Regions from separate parts of the Promicromonospora sp. CA-289599 genome, predicted to be linked through region 1. Evidence: predicted binding sites of a transcription regulator. Region 1 holds the regulator's gene; the other holds the start of a gene.
The links. Region 1 encodes LexA, which represses DNA repair genes until DNA is damaged. Its sites were predicted from a motif close to TCGAACANNTGTTCGA; they were not measured.

Region 1 (5,512 bases):
CACCCCGGATGAGGACATCCTCACCCGCATGGCCAGCTCGCACGGCATCGACGTTCTCGCCGGCAAGGCCGGCAGCGCGATCATGTTCGACTGCAACTGCATGCACGGCTCCAACGGCAACATCTCGCCGTTCCCCCGATCGAACATCTTCCTGGTCTACAACAGTGTCGAGAACACCGCGGTCGAGCCGTTCGCAGCGCAGAAGGCTCGACCGGCCTTCCTCGGGAGCCGGGACTTCACACCGGTCAGCTGAGGCAGCGCCGAAAGACAAGGCCGCTGACCTGGTCGTTCACCAGGTCAGCGGCCTCCATCACCGATGGATCAGCCGGACTTGCGGCGGAACATCTTCTGCACGGGGCCGGTCGTCTCCGAGCCGTGCACCGCGCCGGTGTTCACATCGCCCGCGGAGGTCCGGCTCCGAGCCGCGTTCTTGCGGTCCAGAGCCTCCTTGAACTTCGCCTTCGCGTCCGTGCTCGGCGCTGTCGCGACCTTGGGCTCTTCAACACCCTTGGTCTCGGCCACCTCGGCATTGGGCTTCTCGTCCGTCACACCGATCACCTCCTCTTGTTCCGGGGGTCCCTCGATCGGGTCCGTCGTCGGCCCCAGCCTGCACCACGGCGCAGCCGGGTGCCAACATTTTTGGATTTCACCTGGGCGAGCGCGGCCGACGACGGCGCGCCGGGCCGGGCCGGCTCCTATGCCTGAGCGGCGGCGGCCCGCTCGGCGCGCTCCGCGCGGAGCGAGGTGATCGCGCTCTCGAAGTCCTCGAGCGAGTCGAACGCCTGGTAGACGCTCGCGAACCGGAGGTAGGCGACCTCGTCGAGCTCGCGCAGGGGGCCGAGGATGGCGAGACCCACCTCGTACGCGTCGATCTCCGCGCTGCCGTTGCTCCGCAGGGTCTCCTCGACCCGCTGGGCCAGGATCGCCAGGTCGTCGTCGCTCACCGGACGCCCCTGGCACGCCTTGCGCACACCCGCGGCGACCTTGTCGCGGCTGAACGGCTCGGTGGCGCCGGAGCGCTTGACCACGGACAGGCTCGCGGTCTCCACGGTGGTGAACCGCCGGTTGCAGTTCGGGCACTGCCGCCGCCGCCGGATCGACAGGCCGTCGTCGGCAGTCCGCGAGTCCACCACGCGCGAGTCGGCGTGGCGACAGAACGGGCAGTGCATGCTCACTCCTGCGTGGTCGACCATCGACCGGAGGCCTCCGGTCGCGCCCCGACCGTAAGCGGGCAAACCACCCCCTTGCAACATAGCCGCAACATTCGTCGGTGAATCGACGCCTTCGGTCACTCCTTGGGCAGGAGCAACAGCTCCCCGACGCGCACGCTGCCGGTCGACATCCCGTTCAGCTCCTGCAGCCTGCCGACCGCGTGCCGCACGTCCTCGCCGGGCCTCGCGACCTCCTGGGCGAAGCCCCAGAGCGTCTCGCCCGGCTGCACCGCATGCACCCGGACCTCGGTGGGCTCCCCCGGGGAGCTGGCGACCGCCGTCGCCCCCCACGTGACCATCGGTGCGACCAGCAGCATGGCGAGCAGCACGAGGACCACGCGGCCGCGCCGGGTGAGCCGCAGGCCGGCCAGGCCCAGCCGGTCGGCGAGCGTGCGCCCCTCCGCCGGGGTGTACGCACGAACCGCAGCCGGTCCGGCCGCCGGTGCGTACGCCCGGCCATACGACGGCGCATACGCCTGTTCATACGTCGGGGTGTACTGCCGCAGCGGGATCACGTCCCCCATGGCCCCTCCTCGAAGTGTGCAGAGCTTCTGTCGTTCATACAAGCGTTCGTCGAACGCCCGTACCATTGTGTAGCACGGGACACCGTCCATGTCGAGACACGCTCGAACATTCGTTTGAGCCGAGCGCGTTTGTGACCTAGAGTGGGTAGCGCACAGGAGAACATTTGTCGGAACGGGAGGGGCACGGGCATGACGGGACGGGACGGGACCAGCGACACGAGAGCCGTCGACACGGCAGCCTCCGGCGTCGCCACGCTGGACACGCCAGCCGACAAGGCGGTCGCTGACGTGCACACGATCTCGCCGACAGACCGCCTCACCGAACGGCAGCGCCTCGTGCTGGACACGATCCGGCAGTCGTTCGAGACGCGCGGCTATCCGCCGTCGATGCGCGAGATCGGCGAGGCCGTCGGGCTGGCCAGCCCGTCGAGCGTCAAGCACCAGCTCCAGATGCTCGAGAAGAAGGGCTTCCTGCGCCGCGACCCCAACCGGCCGCGCGCCATGGAGCTCGTGGAGCCGATGGCCGAGCAGGTCGACAAGCCGACGCGCGGCGAGATCCACTGGCCCGAGCCGCGCCGCAGCGGCCAGGTCCACTGGGGTGGCTCCGTGCCCGACGACGCCAGCACTCCCCCGCCGTCGTACGTGCCGCTCGTGGGCCGGATCGCGGCCGGTGGCCCCATCCTTGCCGAGCAGGTCGTCGAGGACGTGTTCCCGCTCCCCCGCCAGCTGGTGGGCGACGGCGAGCTGTTCCTCCTCAAGGTCGCCGGCGACTCGATGGTCGACGCCGCGATCTGCGACGGCGACTGGGTGGTCGTGCGGCAGCAGAACGTCGCGGAGCAGGGCGAGATCGTCGCCGCCATGATCGACGGCGAGGCCACGGTCAAGACGTTCAAGCAGACCGACGGTCACGTGCTGCTGCTGCCGCAGAACCCGGCCTACGAGCCGATTCCCGGCGATGAGGCCCAGATCCTCGGCCGCGTGGTCGCGGTGCTGCGGTCCCTGTAGCCGGTAGGGCGTCCAAGGACGACGAGAACGGGGTTGTGTTCCGATGCCGATCCGGCAGGAACACAACCCCGTTCTCGTCGTCCTTGGGGCCGTACGGCCGCTGCGTCAGAAGCCGAAGCGCTTCTGGACCGCGCGCACGCTCTCCGCCGAGGCGCGAAGGCCCGCCAGCTCGTCGTCGGACATCGGCACCCGCACGTTGGCCGTGACACCCCGCCGGTCCACGAGCGACGGCACGGACAGACACACGTCGCTGATGCCGTGGTAGTCGTCCAGCAGCGAGGACACCGGCATGATCCGGCCCTCGTCGTTGAGCACCGCCTCGATGATGCGGGTAGCAGCCAGGCCGACGGCGTAGTTGGTCGCCCCCTTGCCGGAGATGATCCGGTACGCGGAGTCGACCACCTCGCGGTGCACCTCCGTACGCACCGCGACGTCGAGCGGCTGCTTGCCGCCCAGGGGCTCCCAGTCGAGCAGCGGCACGCCGCCGATCGAGGCCGAGCTCCACAGCGCTATCTCCGAGTCGCCGTGCTCTCCGGCGATGTACGCGTGCACGTTCCCCACCGCCACGCCGCAGCGCTCGGCGAGCACCACGCGGAGCCGGGAGGAGTCCAGGACCGTGCCGCTGCCGAACATCCGCTCGCGCGGCAGGCCGGAGATCTTGAGCGCCGCGTAGGTCACGACGTCCACCGGGTTGGTCACCATGACGTACGTGGCGTCCGGCGCGACGTCGACCAGACCGGGCAGGATGTCGCGCATCAGGCCGATCGTTCCCTCGGCGAGGTCGATCCGGGTCTGCCCTGGCTTCTGCTTCGCCCCCGCGGTCACGACCACGACGTCAGCTCCCGCGCAGACGCCGACGTCGTCCGAGCCGATCACCTGCGCCTGGGGCGTGAACATGAGGCCGTGCTGGAGGTCGAGCACCTCGGCCTCGACCTTCGCCCGGTTCACGTCGTGCAGGGCGATGGTCCGCGCCGAGCCCCGCGCGAGCGCGGCGAACGCCAGCGTGGAGCCCACCGCGCCCGCGCCCACCACAGCGATCTTGGTGGTGCGGGTGCCGGAGGACCGGTCGGCCGGGATGTCCGAAAGGGCTGCCATGCTCCCCAGACTAGGTGTCGAGCCGGACTAGGTGTCGAGCCTCGCCAGCGCGGCGCGCACCAGTGCTGGGTCGGTGGTCGGCCAGAACCCCGGCATCGAACGAGTGAGGAACGATGCGTAGCGGGCCGTCGCGAGGCGCGGGTCGAGGACCGCCACCACTCCCCTGTCGTCCATGCTCCGCACGAGGCGCCCGGCCCCCTGTGCGAGCAGCAGTGCCGCGTGCTGCGCGGACACCGCCATGAACCCGTTGCCGCCTGCCTGCTCCACTGCCTTGGCGCGTGCCGCCTTGACCGGGTCGTCGGGGCGCGGGAACGGGATGCGGTCGATCAGCACGAGCTGGCACGACGGACCCGGCACGTCCACGCCCTGCCACAGGGACAGCGTGCCGAACAGGCATGCCTCCGGATCCTCGGCGAACTCGCGCACGAGCGTGGGCAGCTGGTCGTCACCCTGCGCCAGGATCGGGAGGTCGAGCCGCTCGCGCATGGCCTCGGCCGCGGCGTTCGCGGCGCGACGCGAGGAGAAGAGCCCGAGCGTGCGGCCGCCGGCGGCGGTGATCAGCTCCGCGATCTCGTCGAGCTGCGCCTCCGTCGTCGGCTCGCGGCCGGGCGCCGGGAGGTGCCGCGCGATGTACAGGATGCCCTGGCGCGGGTAGTCGAACGGGCTGCCGGCGTCGAGACCCTGCCACGGCGGGGCATCCTCGCCCTTGAGGCCGAGCGTGCCGGCCACCGCGTCGAACGTGCCGCCCAGCGCCAGCGTGGCCGACGTGAAGACGCCCGTCGCCTCGCCCAGCAGGTGCATCCGGATCAGACCAGCCACGTGCAGCGGCGCCGCGTGCAGCCGGGTCACGTTGTCGGCGAACCCGCCCCAGTTGTTGTCAGGGCGTGAGCACCACAGCACGTCGGCGGTCGTGTCCTGGAACGACATGCGTTCCGCCGTCTCGAAGAGCTGCAGCATGGCGCCCTGCGCCATCTTCAGGCCGGGTTCGGGCTGGCCCGGAGCCTGTCCCTTGCTACCGCTCGCCTCCGGCTTGAGCGTGCTCAGCACCTCGCGGGCGGCGTCGCGCACCGCGGCCACCGCCAGGCGCAGCTCGTCGGGCAGACCGTTCGGGAACCGTTCGGCGGGGGCCGTCACCAGCAGCGTCCCCAGCGCCTGGGCCGCGGCGTCCAGCGCATCGGTGTTGGTGCCCGCGTGCCGCCGTGCCAGGCGTGCCGCGCTCTCCACCGAGGCCATGGACAGGTCCACGGTCGCCGAGGACGTGACCCGGTCCGTGAGCTCGTGCGCCTCGTCCACCACCACGACGTCGTGCTCCGGCAGGATGCCGGGGCTACCGGTGGCCGCGATGCCGAGCATCGCGTGGTTGGTCACCACCACGTCGGCCTCCCGGGAGGTGGCCCGAGCCTTGTCGGGGAAGCACTCGGCGAGCATCGGGCACTTGCCGCCCAGGCACTCCATGGCGGTCACCGAGACCTGGCGCCACGCCCGGTCCGGCACGCCCGGCACGAGGTCGTCGCGGTCGCCCGACTCCGTCTCGTTCGCCCACTCGTGCAGACGGCGGACGTGGTCGGCGAGCGTGGCGCCGTCGTCCCTGCGCCGGCCGCGAGCGCCGCCGGAAGCCGCGGGCTCCTCGGTGCGCGGGTGGTCCTCGCCGCCGGGCAGGTCGAACAGGGTGGGCTC
Region 2 (5,512 bases), 410 kb from region 1:
GGCACGACCAGCGGCGCCGTCGCGCCACTTGTAGTAGCTCGACCGGTTGATCTCAAGGACCTGGCACAGCCGCTTCACCGAGTAGGTGGGATGGTGCTCGGCGACGAACTGGAAGCGGCTCACCAGGTCGTCTCTCCCGCGAAATACTTCGCGGCCTTACGCAGGATCTCCCGCTCGGTGGCGAGCTTGCGCTTGTCGGCCTCCAGGCGGGCGTTGGCCGCCTCGAGCTCGGCGACCCGTGCCTCCAGCTGCCCGACCCTGCCACCGGAACGCACCGCGGGCTCGCCGGGCGTCGTGCCCGCTGCCGGACCGGCCGTCACGGCGGCCTGCCCGCGCTGCTCGGCAGCGCGGCGCACCCATAACCGCAACGTCTCTCGCGAGACGCCCAAGTCCCGGGCGATGCCCTTGATCGTCGCCCCGGGCGTGGACTCGTACAAGGCCACAGCATCGGCCTTGAACTCCTCCGGATAGTTCTTCATAGCCATGCGGATCAAACTCGCTTCCTCTGGATCCACGATCCAGTATCAGCGTGTCCACCAAACGGGGTGAGGGCCCGGGCACCGGTGGTCGCGTCGTTGTCGGTGGTGGTGGTCTTGCCGGTCCAGTGCATGGTGATGTTCTTGGTGTCGACGAGCTGGTGGTGGTACCAGCACAGCAGGGCACTGTTCGTCACCGACGTGCCCCCACCATCAGCCCAGTGGGTGATCGCGTGGTGGACCTCGCAGCGTGAGGGTGGTTGGTCGCATCCTGGCCAGACGCAGTGCTGGTCCCTGGCGATGACGGCGCGTCGCATCTGTCCGGTCACGGTGCGTTGGGCGCGTCCGACGTCCAGGACGGCGCCGTCGGCTCCGAACACGATCCGGGTCACCGCACTGTGACACGCCAGGCGACGCACCAGGGCGCGTGGGGCACGCTCGCTGGTCTCGGTGAACACGGGACCACCAGACGTCAGCAATCCGGCCACTGCCGTCGGACTGGCTGTGTCGGTGCCTGCGGTACCCGCTGTGCCTGCGGCACCCGTTGCACTCGTTGCGTCTGGTCGGGTCGTGGAGCCGGGTCGGGTCTGTCCGCAGGTCAGGCACAGGCCGTCGCGGGTGCGGGTGACCTGGGTGACGAACTCGTTCCACGACACGGTCACGTTCAGGTGCGGTGCGATCGCTGCCCCTGGGGAGGCCTGGTTCGTGTCCAGCACCACCCGCGCGACGTCCGCGAGGCCTTGTGCGCGGCGCTGCGTCGTGGTCCGGGCGTCGTCCGCGGACGGGGCGCCCAGGACCGCGTTGATCGCGGTGCTGACCAGGAGGCCGTGCTCGTCGGTGAGGAACCCGGCCACGTGGTACCCGCCGAACGTCTTGGCCAGGTCGAAGAACTCACCGTGGGCTGCCTTGTCGTCATCGAGGTCGTCGGTGTCCGGGTCGGTCACGGTCGCGAACCGGCGCGCGACCGTGCGGAACTGGTCCGCGTTCAACACACCCGCCTCACGCAGCACGATGCCCTCACCCGTGACCAAGGTCCCCTCCGTGACCGCGCCTTCCAGCACCTGGGTGACCAGCTCCCGGGTACGGGTCCCGTCGGGGTCGTCTGCGGGGTCGGGGAGGTCGACGGCAACGGTCTGCACGAACTGTTCCGGGGTGGTGGTGTGCCCGGTACGGGTATCGATCAACCACGCCAACGCATCCGTACGCGTCTCACTGGTGGGTGCGACCTCCGTCATCACGCGGGCGTGGTCGACACCCAGGGTTCCGGCGACCAGGCGCTCCCGGGTCACGGGGAGCGCGGTCGCCAGACGCCGCGCGATGGTCATGTCCTTGCCCGCGGTGCGCGCGGAGATCCCTTCACGCAGGCGTAGCCAGGTCGTGAACGTACGCGTCATGCCACCGGAGCGCCAGGAACCCTCGGCTTCGATCCTCGGTAGCAGGGTGTACCGGACCCCGTCCAGGCGGCCGGTCAGCCGACGGATCCGGGTGTGGGCCTCGACCAGGCGGCCGATGCTCGGCGCGTCCCACCCGGTCAGGGTCTCCGGGGTGGTCAGGGTGGTGAGGTGGTCGATCTCGTTCTCGATCCGGGCGAGGGTTTCCTCGATCGAAGCCGCAGCAGGAGGCGGGCCACTGGCCGGACCACTGTTCGTCGTCTGCTCCACCATGCCCACCCCCGCCCATCTGAATCGCTGATGTCTAGTTCTCACTCCCTCGGTGCATCTATTATCTCGAACACTCGTGCGGTCTGCTTGGTGGATTTCAAATCTGTGGATAACCCTTCATGCCGCCGCTGCGATGCCCAAGGGCAGCCCCGAAAGTCCCGCCGAGCCAAGGCGTGTCGACCGATCTGCCGGACAGGCCCATCCCACGCTCCGCAACGAAACAGTCCTTGACCGCACACCGGATGGTGCGCGGTCGAGGACCGTGGTCGAGCCGGTACCTACGCCGTCAGGAGAGCTTCCGGCGGTACGCGGCAGTGGCCAGGACGTACGCGACCGCAAGGATGCCGACGCACCAGCCGAGCGCCACCCAGATGTCCGTGCCCACCGGCTGCTGGGCGAGCAGGTCCCGGATCGTGTTGACGATGGAGGTGACGGGCTGGTTCTCGGCGAACCACCCCACGGGGCCGGGCATGGTCTCGGTGGGTACGAAGGCCGAGCTGATGAAGGGTAGGAAGATCAGCGGGTAGGAGAACGCGCTGGCGCCGTCAACGGTCTTGGCCGACAGGCCGGCGATGACCGCGAGCCAGGTCAGGGCCAGCGTGAAGAGGGCCAGGATGCCCGCGACGCCGAGCCAGGCCAGCACACCCGCGCCCGAGCGGAAGCCCATGAGCAGGGCCACGAGCACGACTATCGTCACCGAGACCAGGTTGGCGACCAGCGACGTCAGCACGTGACCCCAGAGCACCGCCGAACGCGCGATCGGCATGGACTGGAACCGCTCGAAGATGCCGCCCTGCATGTCGAGGAACAGCCGGTAGGCCGTGTACGCCATACCCGACGCGATGGTGATGAGCAGGATGCCGGGCAGCAGATAGTTGACGTAGTTGTCGGTGCCGGTGTTGATCGCGCCGCCGAAGACGTAGACGAACAGCAGCATCATGGCGATCGGTGTGACGGCGGTGGTGATGATGGTGTCGGGGCTGCGCATGATGTGGCTCAGGGAGCGCCCGGTCAGGACGGCGGTGTCGCCGAAGAAGTGCTTGCTCATGGTCTCGTTCCTCACTTGTCCGTGCTGACGGGGGTGCTGGGCGGGTCGCCGGCGGTGCTGTCGCCGACGACGGCGAAGAACACGTCCTCGAGAGTGGGCTGCTTCTCGACGTACTCGACCTTGGCCGGCGGCAGCAGGGCCTTCAGCTCGGCGAGGGTGCCGCTGACGATGATGCGGCCCTGGTGGAGGATCGCGATCCGGTCGGCGAGCTGTTCCGCCTCGTCGAGGTATTGCGTGGTGAGCAGCACCGTCGTGCCGTTCCGGGCGAGCTCCTTGACGGCTTCCCACACCTCGATGCGGGCCTGCGGGTCGAGGCCGGTGGTGGGCTCGTCGAGGAAGATGATCGGCGGGTTGCCGATCAGGCTCATCGCGATGTCCAGCCGGCGCCGCATGCCGCCCGAGTAGGTGGCGGCCTTGCGCCCGCTGGCATCCGTGAGCGAGAACCGGGTCAGGAGGTCGTCGGCGATCTTGCCGGGGTTGGTCAGGTGCCGCAGCCTGGCGACCAGGATCAGGTTCTCCCGCCCGGTGAGGACCTCGTCGACCGCGGCGAACTGCCCGGTCAGGCTGATCGACTCCCGCACGTCGGCGGCCTGTGTGGCGACGTCGTACCCGTTCACGCTCGCGGTGCCGGCGTCGGCCCTCAGCAGGGTGGACAGGATCTTGACGACCGTCGTCTTGCCCGCGCCGTTGGAACCCAGCAGGGCGAAGATGCTGCCCCGCGCGACCTCGAGGTCCACGCGCTTCAGGACGTGCAGGTCCTTGTACGACTTCTCGACGTTCTGCACTCGGATGGCGGGCTCGCGGCTCCGCTCGCTGTTCGTGCTCATGGTCTTCCCTTTCTGGGGAACGCTGGGGAACGGTTTTTGGGTAGGGGGTAGCCAGGAAGGTGGTTCGGGTTCTTTCTCGGGCCGACGACGCCGGTCCGCGCCTCAGGTCAGGTCGGGCTCATACCCGGCCAGTGCTCGCGGAAGTTCAGGGACCTCAGGGCCGCCGGACGATGACGTCGCCCCAGCCCGTGCTGGCGTGGATCTCCGCGGTGGCCTCGTTCTCGACGGGGCCGTCCGTGGGGGTGAGCTGGTTGTGGACGGTGCCGTGCTCCGAGGCGATGTCGAGCCACGCGGCGGTGCCCTCGGGCACGTCGACCTCGATCGAGCCGTAGGACGTCGTGAGCGTGACGCTGCCCGACTCGACCCGGTCGACGCGGATGCCGGCATGCGCCGACTTCACGCAGAGGGTGCCGTGGACGCGGCCCACGGTGATCTCCGCGTGCGCCCCGACGACGTCCAGCGTTCCCGTCACGGACCCGACGGTCGTCGTCCCGTTGCTGGCGCGGATGGTGCCCTCGCCGGAGAACTCCGTGACCCGGACCCCGCCGGCGCTCACCTTCATGGAGGTGGGCCCCGTGGCCCGGCCGACGACGACGGACCCGGCGGAGACCTTGAGGTCGAGGCGGGCTGCCTCGTCGAGCCGGACGTCGCCGCCGTTCAGGGTGAGGTCGACGTTGCCGAGCAGCCCCTCGGCGTACAGGGAGCCGGCCTTGCCGCTGAGGTGCGAGCCGATCGGCAGCTCGATGTTGACCTGCGCGCCGCCGGCCGCGAACGGAAGGACGTACTGCTTCCAGGAGGACGGGTAGATGATCGTGACGGCGTCACCGTCACGCTGGACGCGGGTCTCCTCGGCGGCGCGCACCGAGCCCGACTTGGTGGGGTCGGCGGGCAGGACGGTCACGACGACGTCGTCGCGCTCGGAGGCGACCACGTGCAGGTTGCCGAAGGGCACGTCCACGACGACCGGGACGGGGCTGGTGGCGGGGAAAGTGGGCATGACAACTCCAGGTGAGGACAAGGGCGGGAAGGCGAGGGGGTAGCGAACCGGCGGCGAGCCGGGTGGTGTCGGAGTGGTGTCGCTGCGGGTCAGCGCACCCAGCCGGTGAGGCGGTTCCCGCTCGGCAGCCCGGAAGCGGTCTGCGGGGCGGGGCGCGCGGTGGGCCGGTCGAGCGCGGCGGCGACCGCCCGCACCAGCCAGGTGTTGACCGAGACGCCGTCACGGGTGGCGGCCGCCTCGGCCTGCGTCTTGAGGTGGTCGGGCAGACGCAGGGTGGTGCGCGTGGTGGCTCCCGCGTCGGCGTCGGCTGCGGTGCCTGCCGGCCCGGCGGGGGTGGGCGGCGTCGCAGCCTGCTCAGCGACGGCGGTGGGCACAGCGGCGGGCACGGCGGCCGCGGGTGCGGCGACGACGAACTCGGGCTCGCCACCGCGAAGGCGCACGTCGACCGAGCCGGGTGCGAGCTCCGCGGAGATCTCGCCGGCCGCGGCGGACAGGGCCTCGAG

Region 2: ACQEVI_RS23045 (DUF222 domain-containing protein) is a predicted target of LexA. The motif match lies at 2,204-2,219, and genes of this name have one in related genera.

Annotation. Positions count from the first base shown of each region.
Region 1 covers NZ_JBNJNI010000001.1:4,770,399-4,775,910, reverse strand. The annotation lists gene thpD (ectoine hydroxylase) at 1-253, shown strand, start outside; gene ACQEVI_RS21275 (DUF5302 domain-containing protein) at 322-549, opposite strand; gene nrdR (transcriptional regulator NrdR) at 696-1,169, opposite strand; gene ACQEVI_RS21265 (LysM peptidoglycan-binding domain-containing protein) at 1,289-1,735, opposite strand; gene lexA (transcriptional repressor LexA) at 1,925-2,740, shown strand; gene ACQEVI_RS21255 (L-lactate dehydrogenase) at 2,846-3,835, opposite strand; gene ACQEVI_RS21250 (ATP-dependent DNA helicase) at 3,863-5,512, opposite strand, start outside.
Region 2 covers NZ_JBNJNI010000001.1:5,177,287-5,182,798, forward strand. The annotation lists one part of gene ACQEVI_RS23040 (IS3 family transposase) at 1-140, opposite strand, end outside; one part of gene ACQEVI_RS23040 (IS3 family transposase) at 140-485, opposite strand; gene ACQEVI_RS23045 (DUF222 domain-containing protein) at 491-2,140, opposite strand; gene ACQEVI_RS23050 (ABC transporter permease) at 2,424-3,185, opposite strand; gene ACQEVI_RS23055 (ABC transporter ATP-binding protein) at 3,197-4,012, opposite strand; gene ACQEVI_RS23060 (DUF4097 family beta strand repeat-containing protein) at 4,167-5,009, opposite strand; gene ACQEVI_RS23065 (histidine kinase) at 5,099-5,512, opposite strand, start outside.